3 regions of the Flavobacterium sp. T12S277 genome follow, and region 3 is predicted to be linked to each of the others. Evidence: riboswitches for the same ligand, from Rfam matches in the RefSeq annotation. Region 3 holds a riboswitch; each other region holds the start of a gene.
What was found. A riboswitch is a leader RNA that binds a small molecule or an ion and turns the genes downstream of it on or off. The one in region 3 is predicted to bind cobalamin.
Positions count from the first base shown of each region.

Region 1: another riboswitch for cobalamin. It lies ahead of ACN1CN_RS17035 (TonB-dependent receptor plug domain-containing protein); the one in region 3 lies ahead of ACN1CN_RS20720 (TonB-dependent receptor).
Region 2: another riboswitch for cobalamin. It lies ahead of ACN1CN_RS01295 (cell surface protein); the one in region 3 lies ahead of ACN1CN_RS20720 (TonB-dependent receptor).

Region 1 is NZ_JBLYEG010000012.1:129,702-136,815, forward strand. Features, by position in the region: gene ACN1CN_RS17030 (YncE family protein) at 1-633, opposite strand, end outside; gene ACN1CN_RS17035 (TonB-dependent receptor plug domain-containing protein) at 638-2,491, opposite strand; cobalamin riboswitch at 2,518-2,721, opposite strand; gene cobC (alpha-ribazole phosphatase) at 2,789-3,325, opposite strand; gene ACN1CN_RS17045 (adenosylcobinamide-GDP ribazoletransferase) at 3,310-4,095, opposite strand; gene cobT (nicotinate-nucleotide--dimethylbenzimidazole phosphoribosyltransferase) at 4,171-5,850, opposite strand; gene cobU (bifunctional adenosylcobinamide kinase/adenosylcobinamide-phosphate guanylyltransferase) at 5,992-6,501, opposite strand; gene ACN1CN_RS17060 (DUF5522 domain-containing protein) at 6,625-6,987, opposite strand.
Region 2 is NZ_JBLYEG010000001.1:320,476-327,589, reverse strand. Features, by position in the region: gene ACN1CN_RS01315 (PQQ-binding-like beta-propeller repeat protein) at 1-414, shown strand, start outside; gene lepB (signal peptidase I) at 687-2,294, shown strand; gene ACN1CN_RS01305 (hypothetical protein) at 2,400-3,470, opposite strand; gene ACN1CN_RS01300 (hypothetical protein) at 3,467-3,883, opposite strand; cobalamin riboswitch at 4,262-4,464, shown strand; gene ACN1CN_RS01295 (cell surface protein) at 4,849-6,138, shown strand; gene ACN1CN_RS01290 (hypothetical protein) at 6,182-7,114, shown strand, end outside.
Region 3 is NZ_JBLYEG010000019.1:46,463-53,576, reverse strand. Features, by position in the region: gene ACN1CN_RS20735 (helix-turn-helix domain-containing protein) at 46-918, shown strand; gene ACN1CN_RS20730 (amidohydrolase) at 1,015-2,382, shown strand; gene ACN1CN_RS20725 (beta-ketoacyl-ACP synthase III) at 2,594-3,577, opposite strand; cobalamin riboswitch at 4,050-4,253, shown strand; gene ACN1CN_RS20720 (TonB-dependent receptor) at 4,368-6,416, shown strand; gene ACN1CN_RS20715 (YncE family protein) at 6,413-7,114, shown strand, end outside.

The DNA.
Region 1 (7,114 bases), on a different contig from region 3:
TCCAAAACCAATAGTTAGTGAAGTTTCCAATTTGTTTGTAGCCGGGTTAACCACAAGTAATTTGTCACTATTGTAAGGTTCTGTTACATAAAGCTTGTTGTTGTGAAGCTCGATATGGTTTGCAGTTGCATTTAATGGTATTGTCGTTTCTACTTTGTTGGTAGCTAAATTAATTACAGCGATAAAATCATCGGTGTTACCAGCCGGGTTTGTTTTAGACCAATACGTATTAGCATTCGTTACATAAGCTTTACCGTCTTTTACAACACCGTATCTTGGTGCGTTTAAACCAGTTTCAATTTTAGCTAATAGTTTAAAGCTATAACGGTCTACTACATTAATCACATTCGAACCACCAGCAATGATATAGGCCTTGTCTCCGTCAAAAAAGATGTTTTGAAGAAATTTTCCAACAAAATCAGTAGTGTTTACCGTTTTGTAAACATCTTTATTGAACGTATTTAAATCGTCAGAGATGAAAGAAACAGAACCACCGTCAGTAGAATTCCCTTCATTTAAGATGAAAATTCCATTATCATAAACTCCTTTAGGATTGTCGGAGTCGTCGTCATTAGAACAAGAAACAAAAAGCGATACGCTTAATGCCAATAAAAATAATCTAGTCAGTTTCATTATATTAAAATTTAAGGTTTAAGTACAGGTTGTAATTTCTTCCCGGCATTGGTCGGTGTTCCAGACTTTGATAAAATGTATTCCACACATTCAGCACCTGAATACCTACCCTGAAAGAAGATAAAAGTTTAAAATCGTAATCCAGGCCAACGTTTGAAACCGTATAAGCCGACACGATTTTTTCAGGATCATTGTCTGCCTGCGTGTATACAAAGCCATTATAGAGAAATTGATAATGGGCTGAAATGTTGTTTCTGGAGTAGGCAACGGCAGCAGTAACTTTATGAAAAGGAACAAAAAACAATTGCTTTTTGGTTTCGACATTTTCTGAAACTGTATAAGCATAAGTCGCATTAGCCGTCAGGTTGTTTTTGCCAAAACTCTTTTTCCAGCTCAACAGGGTTTCAGCTCCATAACTGTTCACTTTGTCTGTGTTTTGCGGCCTCCAAATCCCATTATTTCCGGGAACCCATTGCAATAGATCTTTTATTTTGATGTAATAAAAAGTCTGAGTCAAAGAAAAATTCTGAACGGTAAAAATATTTCCAATTTCTGCCTGATAAGAACTCTCCGGTTTTAAATCACGATTTCCGCCTTCTTCCCAATACAAATCATTAAAAGTTGGAATTCTGAAATTTCTGGATACATTCAATTTCAAATTATACAATTTCCCAAACTGATAAGAGGAACCCGCTGAGAATAGTACAGGAGATTTATAATTGTCTGTAAACTCTTTGCGAACCCCAAATTCGTTTTTCCAATTAGGGGAAGCCTCTTGTTTTATAAGTAAAGCTGCCGAACTTATTTCTCTCACATTATCTCCAAAACCACTTCCGTATCCTTTAGTTCGGTTGTAATCCAGAATACCATTTAGTTGTATGGATTTTAGCAATTGATAGCCCAGATCCGCTTTTGTAGTTAAGCTTTCTGTTTTTCCGTAGGTATAAATATTGCTGGAATTGTCGGCATAATATTTATAGTTTTCGAAAATATAGGCCGTTTTTAAATTGGTTTTGAACCTGCCAAAATCGCCATCGTACTCTAATAAGTTTCGATTAAAACCATTCACATATTTGCTTTTCGTTTCAGATTCAGAAACCAGTGAAGTATTTCGGTCTGTATTTGAAGTTTGGGTATATAATTTTAAACTGTTTTTGGCATTAATTTTATAACCTGCATTTGCATTTAGTGATATAACATCGTATTGACCGTTTTGATTCCAGCGCTGTTCGCCTTTCCAGTTGTATTGATTCAGGTACTTGTAATCGTTTGTCGAACTGTTTTTAGAGAAACCAATCTGAGCGCTCCATTTTTCGTTGGAGATATTGGTTTTATAATTAATTCCAATCGTATTAAAACTTCCGTAATCCAGTTTTAAAGTATTCTCAAATCGATTATAAAAGGCCAGATCGTTATTTAAATGCACCGTTCCTCCAACCGCTCCACTGCCGTAAATAACACTTCCTCCTCCTGCTTTTACGGTGATAGAATTATAATCGGAGCCGGGAATAGTATTAAAATCGGTACTTCCATTCATTTGAGAATTGATGTTGATTCCGTTCCAGATTACTGCAGTTTGTGATGATGTAGTACCTCTAAAGGATACGGTAGAAAGCATTCCACGACCGTATTCTTTAAAATAAATAGTCGAATTAAAGTTTAATAAATCAGTCAGTAAAGCCTCATTCTTACCAATAACAGAGTCATTTAGTTTTAAAACCGATTGCGAACTGGAGTATTTTTTAAGATTGGCGTCGGAAACGACAACATTTTTAAGTTTGGTAATAGAATCACTTTGCGCCGAGATAATCTGACACAAGCACAAGAAGTAAAAGACAAAAAGTTTTTTTAAAGCCATAATTTCTACACTCTTTTTCCCGAGAGCTCGATATTGGTTACAAAGGCAGGTCTCCTGGCTTGCGTCTTGTTGTTTACCTTCCCATTCGCCAGAGCGAGCAGTGGTTTTGTAGTTAACAACAAGCATTCTTTTCAGAACAAAGCTTACAGTTGCGGGTACAGCTCAAGATTTATTACTTGATTCCCTTTTAATGTGTATGAATGAACACAACCTTAATTTTGTGCAAAGATAAAGTTAAAATTATTGAATTTTCAAATTTGTTTTAGTTTTTAGAAGGAATTCTAAACAAATCGTAATTTAATACTCTATTTTAATAACCTGTCCGAAGGCTACTTTGTTGTTAAAGGCATCTTTCAGAGGCAATGCAGACTGATGGCATAAAATACTTCTGATGACACCCGCATGAGAGACAATTACTACAGGAGTGTTTTGAGCGTTTACAATGTACTCGTTTAAAAAGGCGCCCACCCTTTCATGAAGTGCTGTAAACGACTCGCCGTTGGGTACCTGTGTTGTGACAAAATCTTCCATCCACGGATTAAGCTGCTCCGATGGAATGGCCTCCCAGTTTTTCAGTTCCCAGTCGCCAAAATTCATTTCCATCAAACGGTCGTCTGTAACCATTGAAATGGGGTTTGTCTTATGCTGAATGTATTCGGCCAACTTAACACAGCGTGTTAATGGACTTGAAAAGAGCAGGGCTTCTGAGGGTAATTGCGAAACAATTTCTTCAAAAATAGTTTCAAACGGAACTGCCAAATCTACATCAGACTGGCCGTAGCAGATTCCTTTTTCGCAAGTGGTTTCGGTATGGCGAACTAGATAAACTTCCATATCAAAAGAATACTTAAATAATAGATTACTTCACAAACCTGTTGCGTGGCTCCCAGACAGTCACCTGTATAACCATCAATCCATTTTTGGAAATAACGGGCTAAGAAGTAACGCATAATAAATACCGGAAGTAGAGCTAAAAGGAATTTATACTGAAAATAAGAAAACACCAATAAAGGAATCAATCCGAAGAAAAAGGAACCGGTAATTTCTTTCCAACTGTGTTTTTTGGCTATAGGTTTACTTTTACTGGTAGCATCATCACGAGAATATTCATGAGTAAAAATGATTGATATTGCTGCCAGACGGCTTAAAGAATGAGCAGAAATAAACAAAAGAAAAATTAGAAAAATGTTAGTAGTGAAAAGAGTAACGGATTCAGAAAGTAGTTTGAATTTCAGTAAAAAAAGCATCACCAAACCAATTGCTCCATAGGCGCCAATTGCGCTGTCTTTCATAATAAGCAGGATTTTTTCTTTGGTCCAGCCGCCGCCAAAACCATCACAGACATCGGCAAAACCATCTTCATGGAAAGCTCCGGTTGTGAGTATCGAGGCAACTATTGCCAAAAGAACAGCAGTCTCCGTAGATAGAAAAAGCGAAGAAAGGTAGAAAGCCAAGAAGGAAATGCTCCCCACAATCCAACCTATAAAAGGAAAATAGCGTGTTGCCTTGTTTAAATAGTCGGGATCGTGATTGATGTTTTTAGGACAAGGGATTCTGGTGTAAAACATTAAACAGGTAAAGAAAATATGGAGTTCTTTTTTCATTTAAGAGAATTGATTAGGACAAAATTAAAGGATAAAACTGAAAACTGAGACCGAGACTGAGACTGAAACTGAAAACTATTTCCTACTGACTCCTGCGCTTTCAAAACTGGCCATTTCATTCAAAAAAACTTCGGCCGATTTAATAATTGGAAACGCAATCGCACAGCCTGTACCTTCGCCTAAACGTAAATCCAGATTTAAAATGGGCTTCGCTTCTAAATAATTCAATAATTTCTGATGTGCTTTTTCGGCGGAGCAATGGCAGAAGACAGCATTTTTATGAATGGCAGGATTTATTTTGGAAGCCACTAAAAAGGCTGCACTACAAATAAAACCATCAACCAAAAGAAGCATATTATGCTCAAAAGCAGTTAACATTCCGCTGGCAATCTGCATGATTTCAAAACCGCCAAAATAGGCCAGTTGCTGGTTTAATTCTGCCGGGCCTGTGTAGTTTTCAATGGCTTTTTGAAGCAGGTTTTGTTTTTGAAGTAATTTTTCGTTTTCAACACCTGTTCCTTTTCCCACACATTCTTCGATAGAAAATCCGGTAAGAAGACTCATCAATACGGAGGCAGTAGAGGTGTTTCCGATTCCCATTTCTCCAAAACCAATACAGTTTGAACCTTTTTTTGCGATAGCTTCAACAATTGATTTCCCTTTTTCGAAACACAATTGTAGTTCTGTTTCACTCATTGCCGGAAGGTGTAAAAAGGACTGGGTTCCTTTGGCTATTTTGGCATTAATCAGATTGGCATTTGTGGGGAAATCATAATTCACACCGGCATCTACGATCGATAGCTGAATGTCATTTTGCTTGCAGAAAACATTAATGGCAGCTCCTCCTTCGAGAAAATTACTGACCATCTGTCTCGTAACATCTTGCGGATAGGCGCTTACTCCATGATTGGCAATACCGTGATCCGCAGCAAAAACAACAATAGCTGGATTTATAATTTTGGGGTTTAAAGTTTCAAAAACAGTGGCCATCTGAAAAGCCAGAGTCTCGAGCGTTCCTAAAGCACCAATAGGCTTGGTTTTAGAATCTATTTTCTCCTGTAGCAGGGTACTGAAATTGCTCTTATTACTGTTTGTTGTTTCAAATTTTAAAGGAAAATGGGGAACCTGATTCTCAACGATGTTTTTAATTTCGGTACAATCCGGAGCTTCTGATTTATGTTTCCAGTGCAATTGCTGCAACATGGGTTGATTGTCGTAATTGGTCGCTGGTTTTCCAATACAGAAGTAGCCCAGTGGCTCTATGTTTTCGGGTAGATCAAGAATTTTTTTAAACTGATAATAGTTCAAAATAGACACCCAGCCCATTCCGTACCCTTGTTCTGTCAGGGAAAGCCAGATGTTTTGTGCCGCACAAACCGAACTGAATTTTACAGCTTCGTTGCTGCCCACTGTTCCAATTGTAAATTGGTTTAACACCGATCGGTCGTAAGCGATAATGAGTCCGATAGGGGCTTCTTCAATCGCTTCGAGTTTTAAGGATTTATAGTGTTCCTTTTGTTCTGGATTGTCGGTAAGTTCTTCGGCTTTTTTGTTGTACTCTAAAAAAAGATCTTTGATCGCACTTTTGACTTCAACCGATTTGATAAGATAATAGCGGGTAGCATCGGTTAATCCAACAGATGGCGCCCAGTGCCCTGCCTGCAGTGCTTTTTGAATCACTTCGTCAGGGACTTCATCATTTGTAAAGTGGCGGGTATCACGACGTGATTTTAATATATCGTCTAAATGGCTCATAATTTTTAAATTCCAATTTTATAAATTCCAATTTCCAAATCGATTACAAAAACCAATTCAAAAAAGAATTTTAAAGTTTAAGTAAAGATAAAGTATAGCGTTGGAATTTGGAATTTAAAAACTTGGAATTTATTTTCATCCCTATCCTTTTATCTTAACGGGGATTCCGGAAACCATTAAAATGACTTCATCTGCTTTTGAGGCTAAAAACTGATTCATCCAGCCTTGCAATTCGGTAAATTTTCTGCCAATATGAGTTTCGGCATGTACGCCCATTCCGATTTCGTTGGTTACAATAATCAAGGTAGCGTTTTCCTGCTGGGCTATCGCCAGAAATTCCTTTTTTGCTTCTTCTAAACTTAAGGATACATCATTTTTGTGGTCTATAAAAAAGTTGGTCAGCCAAAGAGTGACACAATCAATTAAAGCCACTTTTTCAGAAAAGTCAATTTCGCTTAAGTGTTTTTCTTTTTCAATATTGGTCCAGCGTTCGTCACGTTCCTGTTGGTGCCTGTCGATTCTGTTTTGAAAATCGTCGTCCCATTTTCTGGCGGTGGCCACATATATAGGTGTGTCTGAAAGTTGTAAGGCCAGGTTTTGGGCGTAACTACTTTTTCCCGATCGTTCGCCTCCTGTAATTAGGTAAATCATTTTAATTGTTAATTATTGATTGTAAAATGTGAAATGTTGATTGTGAAATGTGAAATGTTGTTTATGTGTTATGAAGTGTTCGTGTGTAATAACTCATAATTCATAACTCAAAACTCATAACTTTTAATACGGGCAATGTCGGCAATCGTTTCCGCAGCAGCTTCCTCTTTTTAAGTGAAACCAGGATTTAAAAACATAATTTCCATTTTCGATATAATAATCAATACCCTCAATTAATTTCTCTTGTTTGGGTAAAGATATTGCTTTATTTTTAAGTGCTTTTTGAGGAGTAAGAGTTTCTACGTAGGCATCAATTTTATCTTCACAGGCCTCCTTAAAGCAAACAGGGCAAAGGCAGTCTCCACCGGAAGAAAGATTAAAAATAGGAGGGAAATCATTACACCAACACTTGTTTTCATTTGAAGTATCTCCGCAGCTGAAAGAGGATTCACAGCTCGAGCAGACTTTTGTTTTTATGGGATTCATGGAGGGAAAATGAGGTTTATTTGGTTTTGTAAGAATAAAGGTAAACAAAAAATTTAGAAATTGCGTTACCTTTGTCAGTAATGAAATTGTAAAATTTAAAACGAATACGAGTCAAATTACATGCCAT
Region 2 (7,114 bases), on a different contig from region 3:
AATATCAGGGAGCGCATATTTTGCAAAGACAACAAAGTTTATGTAGGTTCACAAGGCCCGGAAGTTTCTTCGATATATGCTCTGGAGTCAAAAACAGGAACTCAGATTTGGAAAAGGGATTTTAAAGACGACAATGTCGAGTATATGGTTGAGGAAAGTGATAATATCTGGGGATATACCCGTAAAGGAAAACTTTTTCAAATAGACATTACAAATGGTGAAATAGCATTTGAAACAAAATTGACAACCAGACCCATTTCAAATTTTGAATTTGGAGGCGATGATTACTTCTTTTATTATTCGGATGCTGCTTTGATTCAGTTTGAATTTAAAAGTAAAGACGAAAACGAAGTTTATCTGAGAACCACCATTAAAGACGATGCTTATAGTGCTTATATAACGATAATTAGATAGCAACTTCAACTATAAACTCCTTAAGTAATTAAGGAGTTTTTTTTATGTCTTTTTTGAAATATTTGTGCTTCTTTTAAAAATTCATTTTTTTTATTGAATGATTTGTAACAAATTAATTAAAACACTACAAATACTACTAGTATCATAGGTCTCTTGGTGTTAATTGTAATTTTATTTGTTAAAAACACAAGTTAATTAACAAGTTGTTCCTCAGTACCTATAAGCCCAATTAGCCCTCAAAAAAGTATAAAAAACAACTAAAAATCAAAAGTATGAATGTATTAGAATGGCTCTTTTTTATTTTAATTATGCAAATTATTCATGGTGTGTCTACCTGGAGGTTTTATGTAAAAGCGGGGAGAAGAGCGGTAGAATCCTTTATACCAATTTATAATATAGTAATTCTATTGAAAATTATACATCGTCCTGTTTGGTGGATTTTGATGCTTTTTGTTCCTATTATCAATCTTTTAATGATTCCCGTAGTTTGGATCGAAACTATTAGAAGTTTCAGGAAAGATACTACGCGAGATGTTGTATTGGTTGTACTAACATTAGGGTTTTATATCACTTTTTTAAATTATTTTTCTAAGGATCTAACCTATGTTGAAAACAGAGATTTGGGACCAAAAACCAAAGCAGAAGATACTGTACGATCTCTTTTATTTGCTGTTATTATAGCAACATTGGTGCATACTTACCTTATACAGCCATTTACCATTCCATCTTCATCATTGGAGAAAACATTGTACATTGGAGATTTTTTATTTGTTAGTAAGCTTAACTATGGAGCAAGAACGCCAATGACTTCGGTTGCATTGCCCATGGTACATGATTCAATTCCTTTTTTGGGTACAAAATCATATTTATTTAGCGATGATTTTACTAAAAAAGGAACGTCAATACTAAACAAATTTCAATTACCCTATTTTAGATTTCCTGCACTAGAAAAGATCAAACGCAATGAAATTGTAGTTTTTAATCAGCCTGCTGATACGTTGCGTGACATGGATAATTTTCATCCGGATAGAAATTATTACAAGCCAATAGATAAAAAAACAAATTTGATAAAACGATGCGTCGGAATGCCGGGGGACTTTCTGGAAATTCGCGAAGGGGATGTTTATATCAATGGTAAAATAGAAAAACTACCGCAAAGTGCTAAAGTTCAGTATAACTTTTTAATTGATACCAAAGGACAACCAATTAATCAAGATATCCTTGTAAATCATTATGGAGCCAGAGAAGGCATGAAGCACGAAAATGGGAATTTTGCCTTAACCAATACTGGACAATATTTTCTGACATTGACCAATGAAGAAGCAGCATTAATAGCCCGTAATCCGGTTGTAAAAGGAGTTAAAAAACATTTAATGGCAAAGGGAGAAGGTGAAGACGTGTTTCCTCAGGATCCTTCTTTGGGTTGGAACATAGACAATTTTGGACCTCTTTACATTCCCCAAAAAGGAAAAACTATAGAATTGAATATTAAAACACTTCCATTTTACAAACGAGTTATTGAAGAATACGAACACAATAATTTAAAAGTTATTGGTAATCAGATTCTAATCAATAGAAAAATAAGCGCAACTTATACTTTTAAACAAGATTATTATTGGATGATGGGAGATAATCGTCAAAACTCTTTAGACGCAAGATTTTGGGGATTTGTTCCTTTTGATCATGTAGTTGGTAAACCCGTATTTATCTGGTTCAGTTGGGATAAAGACGGAAAAGGATTCAACAAGGTAAGATGGAATCGTGTTTTTTCTTTTGTAAATGAAAAAGGAGAATCTAAGTCTTATTTACTGCATTTTTTAGCGTTAGTTGCAATTTATATGATCGTGAGTAATGTATTAAAGAAACGAAAAAAAGTGTAGATTCAAATTCCAAATCTCAAATTCCAAATTCCAGTGCTCGATTAAGAAGTTTTGGAATTTGGAATTTGGAATTTGGAGTTTGTAGTTTGGAATTTAACTATTGTTTTACCAGTCTCGGCTATCTTTAGTATTAATTCCCCATCTGATGCCGAACAAAGAAACGGATTCATCATTTAAAGCAGATTCAAAATTCTTTCCAAATCCACCCGTTACATAAAGGTTGTCGGATACTTTATACTGAACAAAGCCAACTGATCTGTAATTCTTGCCTTCTCCATTTCGTTTGATATATTCATAACCTACAGAGATTTTGTTCCAGTCAAACTGTGCTTTTGATCCTACGTCAAAAAAGTTAGTGTGATTGGTGAATCTGTTGTTTTTTGTATCGTAGTCCGTATTATCCTGTATGTATCTGCAAAAACCGTATAGTTTTAAAGATTGATCTCCTTTGCCTATTGTAAAGGTAAGTGTAGACCATGCACCAAAGCGGCCTGATTGGGACTTGTTGAAATCTTTAGCAGGCATTAACATACTGTAAGCCGATGCTATGTCTAATGTTAGTAAGGGAGCTTTTAGGATGTCTGCGAAATTTTTTGCAGCAACTTCTTTGTTTGTGGTCTCTTTTTCAGTTAATTCCCTTAATACTTGTGCATAACGCGTATAGTAGTTTCCTGTTGTGTCCCTTACGTAACCTTCCTGCTGTAACTGGGCACGAGCCATCGCACTCAAATCTTGCATGTCCGCCCGCATTGAACTATATTTTTTTCTCATGTCTTCAGATGAGGAATTATACAGCGTAAAAACATTAAACTTAATTCCGATTGCTACTTTAGAAATTGAATCATTCTTATTGTATGCTCCCGAAACGGTTGGCATTTGTATTTTTTGCATCGTAAAAGACTTGATATTATCTGTCCCGCTTCCTAAGCCATAGTATTCAAGACCTTTCATATTCGCTGAAAATAAATTCCCGTCAAACGAGATACTTTCAAGGCTTTCTGTATTAATATTGAATTCTTTGACATTTGGATTTGAGGTGATAATGGCTGCCGAATTATCTAATAGAGACAAAGCAGACGAGTTAAGTAATTCTACTTTTTTCAAATCAGTCTTGTCATACGATTGGGCCAGAACAGAAGAGGTGACTAGTAACGCGAGTAGGTGTAATGTTCTCATACGATATCGATTAAAGTAACGAAAAAAACAATTTTTCTGCTTTCTATAAAAGTTGGGCCAAGGTCAATTCCTTTAAATTTATTGTCTTTGCCATCACAGTTGTTGATGATGGTGTAATTAAACAAAAGTTTCTTTGCTGCCGCCTTTGCTTGTTCAAGTCCTCCATCCATGGCTTCATAAGACAAATAATGCTCAAAAAAGAGCAGTCCGCCATGATGTTGAAAGCCAGGTGTTAAAGGAATGGAAGCGTCAGTTAAATATTTTGGAGTAGTAAAGATAGGTTTGTCTTCGTTCCTGCCATTTTGCAAATCCAGAAAAACTTCAGTATAAAGCGGTATAAAACCAAAGTTGTTCAGAATAGACGATTCTAGTTTTATTTCAGGACATCCATTAGATTGAAATATTTTTTTCATAATATAAAAAATTAAGCACGGCCCACTTTTTTCGGCTGTTTTGGTTATAATTCATTTTTAGGTTTAAGTTTTCCGGTATGGTTTAGAATCGTGATAAGATCCGGAATTCTGGTATAAAAATAAGGATTTGACACTGCTGATTTTAGCGTACAACTACGCGATTTAAACAGGAAGCGCCAAGTAAAAGAATAAGAAAAATCCTTATTTTTAAAGCTATGATTTTAGGAGTGACTCATAAATTCCAAATCCTGGTACCGAAGTGAGCCGTATTTGGCACTTGAAACTTGAAACTTGGAATTTGTTTTTTGGAATTTGGAATTTGAGATTCGAGATTTGGAATTTTTTATTTAGAATTACTCTATTGTAAAAGATAGTTATATATTTGCGCCAGATTTTGGTCTGTTTTTTCTTAAGAAAAAACAGTTAAAAGGGAATCAGGTGTAAATCCTGAACAGACCCGCTACTGTAAGTTCTATTCAAGTCTTTAAACGTTACTCATGCCATTATTCGCCGCGGCGGATGAGAAGGTTGTTTTAAAGATGGAACAAGTCAGGAGACCTGCCACAATCACATAGTTTTAGACTTTCGTGGAATAAAGTTGAACAACAATAAACTGACCTGTCATTTTTTATGACGGGATTCTCTCTTATTGCTTTTTTAATTATTACATCCCGGAGTTTACTTAATTCATTTAGTGATGTATAATACAGAAAAAGGACTCTTATTTATTGTTGCATTTGTTTCTACTTTACTTCAGTCGCGAGTATTACATCGCTGTTCTTCCATTTTAAAAACATTTTGCACGGAAAGTAAATGTTATAAAAAATCAATCCGGACACAAAGCTCTTTCGTAAAACTACGGGATGCATTTTGTACGGCATCCGGTTGAAGACTAAAATTGAAAACCCCACTTCAATTACTTCAATTTTTATTGCCTTAGAAACTCCCAACTTAAATAATGCCACATGTTTTACAACACTTCTCAATATTTCCGGTTCTTATTCTTTTGTATTCTGGCACTCTGCTTAACCAATTGTTCTGAGGATAATGCTGCCAAAGAGGATAACAATCCGCCCCCGGTAAGTTCTGATCTGACTCTTAACACCCAGCGATTTGCAATCTTGGCTATAAATTCTACTATAAATACAGCTACAGAAGCTACCTACAGTTGGAGTGTTACAAAAGCGACGTCCGAAAACTATGCTCTAACCAATACGACAGAAAAAGAAGTGCTGTTTGCCGCAGCAGAAACCGGGGTTTATGAATTAACAGTAACGGTAAATAACAAAGGGAGTTTACAAACGCAAAAAGCAGTCATTACAGTAACAAAAGAAACGAAGGAGTATAAAACCTATATCGCAAAGGTATTTGAGTTTAAACCCGCTCCGGGACAGTTTATAAACGATCTTCCGGCTGCCAATGACGGGGATACTGCTGAAAGAATTTTATCAAGAGCCAATACCTATCTGACTAAGAAAAATGGAGATCTGGTTTCGCTTGGAGCCTTTGGTGGTTATGTTGTTTTTGGGTTTGATCATACTATTGTTAACGTCAAAGGCAAACGCGATTTTAGAGTTCTGGGCAATGCATTTTGGGCAGAAGCGAACCCTAATTCGAACAGTACAATGCGAGGCGGAAGCAGTGAGGCAGGAGTGATAATGGTGGCTTACGATAAAAATAAAAACGGACTTCCGGACGATGAATGGTACGAAATAGAAGGAGGCGTGCATAAAATGTCTAAAACGATTCAGCATTATGAAATTACTTATTATCGTCCAGATCCAAACAAAAAACCGGTACCGGGAGGAACTACAGGTACGGTAGGTTTTGTTGATATGGAATACATTTATTGGAAAGACAATCAGGGTAAAAGCGGTTATCTGATCCAAAATAACGCTTACAATCATTCTTTAGATTACTGGCCAAAATGGCTTAGAGATCAGGCTTCTATTACTTTTAAAGGAACAAGGCTACCAGATAACGCAGTGGATGAAAGCGGAACCGGAAGTTACTTTGTGCAATATGCCTTTTTATACGGATATGCTGATAATGCTCCAAACGGGGATGACGATTCAGCCATAGACATCAACTGGGCTATAGATAAAAATGGAAACAAAGTAATGCTTCCGGGGATCGATTTTGTAAAAGTATACAACGGTCTTAATCAGCAGGCGGGCTGGCTGGGAGAAACTTCGACTGAAATCATGGGAGCAACCGATTTGCATCTGTCAGGAGAAAGTATTTCAACGCGATAACGCCAATCAAAAATGTATTAAACTAAATTATTATACCAGAATTATGAAAAAAAACTTTGCCCATTTATTATTATTTGCTTTGGCATCGGTATTTACCGCATGCAGCGATGACGATAAAAATGATGCCAATTCAGGAGAAGGACTAGTCATACCAATAGCAGTAAAACTTCAGGGAAAATTTGAAGTAGCTACCTTTAATGTTTTAAATATTACCGCTTCTGCCGAAACGACTAACCCTAGTTATGAGTGGGTACTTAAAAAAAATCCTTACAACCAAACCAAAGATTCTGTAGTAGGGACTGCCAAAGATTTACGATTTATCGCCCTGTATCCTGGAGCTTATGAGCTAACGTTAAATGTTACCGAAGGAGATAAAAAAGGAACAAGTGCGACTACTGTGAATGTAATAAATGAAGCTCAGAATTACAATCCGTACATCACAAGTATTTTCGATTTTAGCCCGGCACCGGGTATGTTTGCTAATGATTTGTACAAAGACGGATTTGCGAAAGCTGATGTTATGAAGGTAGCATTGGGAAGGATAAATGAAACCAGTGTAGGATATCCAATTGACTTGGGAGGCTTTGGAGGTTCGATCGCTGTTGGGTTTGATCATATGGTGATTAATATTCCCGGAAAGAAAGATTTCAGAGTTTACGGCGCAGATCTGACCGATAAAGCCAATCCGCCGGCTCCTGGATTGATTTATGTAGCCTATGACAAAAATGCAAACGGGAAACCTGATGATGACGAATGGTATGAGATTATAGGAAGTCAGCACGCCAAAGAAAATACCATTAAGAATTTTAAAATAACCTATCAGAAACCAGCAGCAGGCAAAAAGGTGGTAGTAAGCGGACCAAATGATCCTTTTTTAGACCGTGAGCACCTTTATTGTGAAAACAACCAGTCTCAGACTTACTTTTTACCAAGATCAAAAACTAAAAAAGAATACTATCCATCCTGGGTAACTCAA
Region 3 (7,114 bases):
TAATTACATAATTTTGAAAATAGCTAACCAACACGATCAATTCCTTTGAGCAAAAATGCGATTCCAACTTTGTCTGTTTTAAATATACTTGGCGAACAAACGTTTGGTATTACCCTGTTTCGACACAGTGTTAAAGGACGCAATGAGTTTGAACAGCCTCATAAACACGATTTCTATCTTGTTTTTATGGTAGAGAATGGTTCCGGATTTCATAGTGTTGATTTTAAACAAACCAAAGTAGCCGATTATCAGATTCATTTTGTAGGGGCCGGACAGGTGCACAATTGGTCACTTGATGTAAATACGAATGGTTTTCAGCTGATGATTTCTCCTGCGATCATGACCGTTTTTTCTAATTTATCGCAGCTGCCATTTTTCGGACAGAGTTCGCCCTTCTGCCTTTCTCTAAACAAAAGCAGTTTTCAGAAAATTAAAAGCCAGCTGGAAGAAATCGAATCAGATTTACTTCAAGATGATTTGTTGACCAAAGAAATAGTGCTGCTGAGATTGCATCTGCTGTTTAAAGTATTGCAAAAGGATTACGTTCTGCAATTTCCGGATCATGATGTTGCGGCCAAATCAGAAAAAATTATAAAAAAGTTCAAGACACTGATTGAAGATCATTTTACAACCCAATTCTCGGTAAACTTTTATGCCGGGGAGTTGAATGTGACTTCTAATTATCTAAATATTCTTTCCCAAAAATTCCTGAACAAATCGGCTGGCGATGTTATTAAAGAAAGAACCATTCTTGAAGCCAAACGATTGTTAATCAGTACTGATTTGTCGGTAAAAGAAATTGCCTATCAGTTGGGTTTTAATGATAATGGCTATTTTGCCAAAGTTTTCAAAAAATACATAGGGAAAACACCAACCGATTTTAAGGAAAATTATAATCTGTACCATTCTTATCATTAATCTTCCTGTTTTAGTTTTAAAAAATTAGGTGAATTTTGCAGTTCACCATTATTTTTTGAGGGCTGGTTTCTCAGGAATATTTCACACTATTAACCAATGAGCGACAACACAATAAATCGAAAACAATTTTTAAGAATGGGAGCTGCAGCAACTGGAGCTGCATTGTTTTCCGGAATAGGCGGTACCGCAATGGCACATTCTATAGAAGAACCGGAACATATAACAGCCGCTGCGAAAGAATATATTTTAACCAATGTAAGACTGGAAGACGGTTTTGAGTACAATGAAAAAAAAGAAGTAATTGCGACCAAAACCAGTTTGTACAATGTGCATATAGCGGATGGAAAAATTAAAAATATTACCACCGCCAAACCTGATGGGAAACTAAAAAAAGTAGATGCTAAAGGTCTTTTGATGCTTCCGGGATTGCGTGACATGCACATCCATATTGATAAAACATTTTACGGTGGAAAATGGAATGCCGCACCAAGAAAGGGATTCACGGTAAAAGACATGATTACGCTGGAGCAAAAAATAATTCCGGAACTGCTTGTTGATTCTCAATACAAAGCAGAGCAGGCCATTCAGTTGATGAAAAGTCAGGGGAGCTATTTTGCCCGTTGTCAGTGTAATATTGATCCTGTGAGCGGATTAAAAAGTCTCGAGCATTTATTGGCAGCTTTGGAGAATAATAAAGACAGTTTTGGATGGGAGATTGTGGCTTTTCCACAGCATGGAATTTTATATTCGCAATCCGAACCCTTACTGAGAGAAGCCGCAAAAATGGGCGTAGATTTTATTGGCGGACTTGATCCTACAACTGTTGATGGAAATATGGAGAAATCACTTGACAGCATGTTCCAGATCGCGATAGACCATAATAAAGGCATTGACATACATTTGCACGAATCGCCTCCTTCAGGAAAAGCGGCTATCGAATATATCATCAAAAGAACCGAAGAGAACAAACAACTACAAGGAAAAACCTATATCAGTCATGGTTTTGCGCTGGCCAGAATGGATCCGAAAGATTTAGAAGGAATAGCCGAAAAAATGGGAGCACTTGGTATAGGCGTAATTTCGACAGTGCCAATCGGAAAAACCATCATGCCTATTCCGACTTTAAAGAAGTACGGTGTAAAACTGATGACGGGTACCGACAGTATTGTAGACCACTGGATGCCTTTTGGAACCTGTGACATGCTGGAAAAAGCAAAATTATGCGCACAGCTTTATGGCTGGACCGATGAGTACAATTTGAGCCGTGCTTTGCATATTGCCACTACAAATGAGGTGTTGCCACTTAACGATGCAGGCGTACGTGTATGGCCGGCAGCCGGTGATGACGCTCATTTTATTTTGGTAAAAGCAAGCTGTTCGGCCGAAGCAGTAGCCCGTTTACCCAAAAGAGAAGGTGTGTTTTTCAACGGTAAAATCATAGCGGGACAGATTGCGGGTCTTTAAAAAGCTTTTAATCAAGTTGCCCATTGGCAGAAAATTTAGTAAAAGTACCCGAATAAGAAATTGTCAGAGGCATTTCTAATTTAAGTTATACCTATAAAAAAAACAATCAGTATGAAGTACGTACTGATTGTTTTTTGTTTAAAATCGATTTTGATCTTATGATTAGTAATACGGCATCATAAGAATATAGTGTAATGTTTTTGTATAGTATTTACCATTTGATGTACATACTGCCCCAGGAAAATCCTGCTCCAAAAGCTGTAATAACAATGTTATCTCCTTTTTTAAAATCTTTTTTGAAATCCCAAAGACATAGCGGAATAGTTGCTGCCGTAGTGTTACCGTATTTTTGAATGTTTACTTTAAACTTTTCAATAGGAATACCAACTTCTTCACTTACTGCCTGAATGATTCTTAAGTTTGCCTGATGTGGAATAACCCAGTCTATCATATCCGGAGTCAATGAAGCTTTTTCCATTAGCTCTTTAGAAGTACCACTCATGTTTCTCACCGCATGTTTAAAAACGGTTCTTCCTTCCTGATGTACAAAGTGTTGTTTGTTTTGAATGGTTTCTTCTGTTGTTGATAAAAGAGAACCTCCGGCACGTACAGAAAGGAATTCAGCACCTGTTCCGTCTGTTCTGAAAATGTTCTGCTGTATACCGTGTCCTTCCGTATTAGGCTGCAATAGTACCGCACCTGCACCATCACCAAATAAAATACAGCTGTTTCGGTCTTCATAGTTCACGATCGAACTCATTTTATCGGCTCCAACCACAATAACATTTTTGTATCTGCCGCTTTCAATAAAACTCGCGCCTACCGAAAGAGCGTACAAAAAGCCACTGCAGGCCGCGTTAAGGTCAAATCCCCAGGCATTTTTCAGGCCTGCTTTTTCGCATACCAAACTGGCAGCGGGAGTAAGAATATGGTCGGGTGTTGAAGTTGCCAGTATAAGGCAATCTACATCCAGAGGATTTATATCATAGTTTTCTACTAAGTCTTTAATGGCGAAAGAAGCCATATCTGAGGTTGCCAGTGCCGGGTCGTCCAGTATGCGTCTTTCTTTTATGCCTGTTCTTGATGTGATCCACTCATCTGTTGTATCTATTCTTTTTTCTAAATCAGTATTGCTTAAAACCGTTTCCGGTACATATCCTCCAATAGCAATAATGGAAGCTTTTGTTGTATTCATTGATTTTTTTGTTTCTCTTTTAGCGTTTTTTTTATTTTGACTTTCGGCCCAAAACCTTTCTCCAGTCCATTTTACAAGAGTTTTTCGAAGAATATGTAGTATGAGGGGCATCTTCAATTACAGGGGCGCAATTTAACAATTATAAAGATGCAAAAATCTCGGAATTTGTTAATTTACTTTTAATATTTCTGTTTCACTTCATTATTAATAAAATCAAATCCTATTTCGAATAATTTTGTCTCAGTTCTTCAATGTTTATGATAAAACAACCAAACTGAACTTCCAGTTTGTCGCAAAATTGTTTTTTTTGTTACGATTGAATTTTGAATAATATCAAAGAGTGTAATTTTTCTAATACTTATCATACAAAACCTGAAACACTTTTCTTTAGTTAATTATTGAGAGATAGTCACATTTATTGTCAAAACTGTAATATCATTAAATAATTCTTGTTTTTATAAAGATAACTCTATCTTTACGCCCAGATTTTGGTCTGTTTTTTCTTTAAGAGAAAACAGTTAAAAGGGAATCAGGTGTAAATCCTGAACAGACCCGCTACTGTAAGTTCTGTACAAGTCTTTAAACGTTACTCATGCCATTGTCTCGCTTTGCGGGATGAGAAGGCTGTTTAAAGATAGAACAAGTCAGGAGACCTGCCATAATCACATAGTTTAAGACTTTCGTGGAATAAAGTTGAACAACAATAAACAGGCCCGTTATTTTGTAACGGAACTCTATCTTATTGCGTTTTTGATTATTACATCCCGGAGTTTATTTAATTAAATCAGTGATGTGTAATACCAGAAAAATACTTTTATTCCTTATTCTATTATTTGCTCCTATTGTACTTCATGCTCAAACTACTAAAGACAGTTTGCGCGTTTTGAAAGAAGTATTGCTAAAGGCAAAACCCTATCAGGAAGTAATTCCCGTACAAAGTCTCTCGGGAACACTGCTCGAAAATTTAGCCAGTCATAATGTTGCCGATGCACTTCGCTATTTTGCTGGAGTACAAATCAAGGACTACGGTGGTTTGGGCGGACTCAAAACGGTCGATGTCCGCAATATGGGAACCCATCATGTAGGTGTTTTTTACGATGGGATTCAGTTGGGAAATGCGCAAAACGGAGTGACAGATCTCGGAAAATATTCGTTGGATGATATGGAATCGCTTACGATGTACAATGGTCAGAAAAGCGAAATATTCCAGTCGGCCAAAGACTTTGCAGCGGCTTCTACGATTTACCTGCGAACCAAACGTCCTGTTTTTGAGCGTAATAAAAAGACCAGCTTATTACTGCGCTATAAAACCATGTCGATCAACTATAATGATTTTTCTTTTAGATGGGAACAAAAACTAAGCGATAAAGTAAGTCTGAGTGCAAGTTCGGAGTACATAAAATCTAATGGCGCATACAAATTCAGATACAAAAGAAACAATCTCGACGGCACTGTGGCTTATGATACCTCAGCCACCAGACACAACAGTGATATAGAAGCATTCCGTTTTGAGTCAGGTCTTTACGGTAAAATTAAAAATGGTTCCTGGGATGCGAAAGTCTACTATTACGATTCTGAAAGAGGAGCTCCGGGAGCTATTGTAGAAAATAAGTTTTCGGATGGTTTCCGACAATACGACAAGAATTTTTTTACGCAGGGTACTTTTATAAAAGATTTTAGCGAAAAATATAAATTTCAGGCCAAGGCAAAATACGCCTATGATTACACCCATTACATAGCCAGAGATACCACTAATGTGCTCGGAGAAGTGGTTACCGAAGGAGCCCAATCTGACGACAGTTATTATCAGCAGGAATATTATTTCTCCGCAGTCAACCTGTACAAAATTTTATCCACCTGGGATGTTTCACTATCGACGGATTTTCAATACAACCGTTTAAATGCCAACAGAAGAGGTATCAAAACGCTGTTTTCTTATCCGGAGCGTTACACTGCTTTGTTTGCGTTGGCAAGTTCGTACCGACTGGACGGCTTTAAGGTTTTGGGCAGTGTGGTAGGTACGCACGTGCAGGAAGAAGTACGCTACAATGCAAAAGCTCCCGACAAAACAGAGTTTACGCCGGCATTATTTTTAGGTTACAGCCCCTTTAAAGCCTACGATTTTAATTTGAGAGCTTTTGCAAAACGTATGTTTCGAATGCCCACTTTTAATGATTTGTATTATACGATGGTTGGTTCCAGTACCTTGAGACCCGAATACATGAATCAGTATGATGCTGGATTTACCTACAACATACCGTTTGAAAGCGGTTTATTAGACCAGTTTTCTCTTCAGGTTGATGGTTATTACACCAATACCAAAGATAAAATTATCGCAGCCCCAACCGGAAATTTATTCCGCTGGATGATGACCAATATCGGGGAAGTGAAAGGGAAAGGAATAGAATCGGTTGTTCATATGAAAATGCACATCAACAAAGTAAATCTGAGCGCCCATTTGAGTTATACCTATTCAGAGAGTAGAGATTATACCAAGTTTGCCGGTTTGGAATTGTCGTCTTATGGAGATCAGATTCCTTATACTCCGTGGCACAGTGGATCCGGAATTTTAAATGCGGATTATAAGTCATGGAATTTTAACTACAGTTTTATTTACGTTGGAAAACGATACAATGGAAATGTAAACAACATCAGGATTAATGAAGTACAGCCCTGGTATACACACGATTTAGCCGTGCAGAAAAAGTTTTCATTTCAGGGCTATGAAGTAAAAGGGGCAATTGAATTAAACAATGCCCTCAACCAGCAGTACGAAGTCATTTACAACTATCCGATGCCGGGCCGTACACTAAAATTTATAATCAGCATTGCGTTATGAAAAAGAGAACTACCCAATTCCTGCTTACTTTATTTGTAGCCCTTCTTTTGGTTTCCTGCAGGGAAGAAGAAACTGTTTTTCCGTCTTCAGATAAAAGCGTAGCCGCGCCCAGAGGAGATGGCAATATAGAAGGATTTTATCTTTTAAACGAAGGCAATATGGGAATGAACCGTGCCAGTATTGATGTATTCAATTACAGAACCGGAAATTATACCACCGATATTTACTCAGAACGCAACCCAACAGTCGTAAAAGAGCTGGGTGACGTAGGGAATGATATTAAAATTTACGGAAACAAAGTGTATGCGGTAATCAACTGTTCCAATAAAGTGGAGGTGATTGACAAATGGACAGCCAAAAGAATTAAAAAAATAGACATTCCGAATTGTCGGTATGTCACTTTTTACAAAAACAAAGCCTATGTAAGTTCCTATTCAGGCCCCGTTGCCATTGATCCGAATGCCGAAATTGGATTTGTAGCCGAAATCGATACCACATCCTTAGAAATAAAACGGAAAGTAACAGTGGGCTATCAGCCGGAGCAAATGGTAGTGCATAACGGAAAATTGTATGTGGCAAATTCAGGAGGTTATCGAGTACCTAATTACGACCGGACCGTGTCGGTTATCGATCTTGAAACTTTTACCGAAATAAAAAAAATAGATGTGGGAATCAATCTCCATAGCATGCAGGTAGAC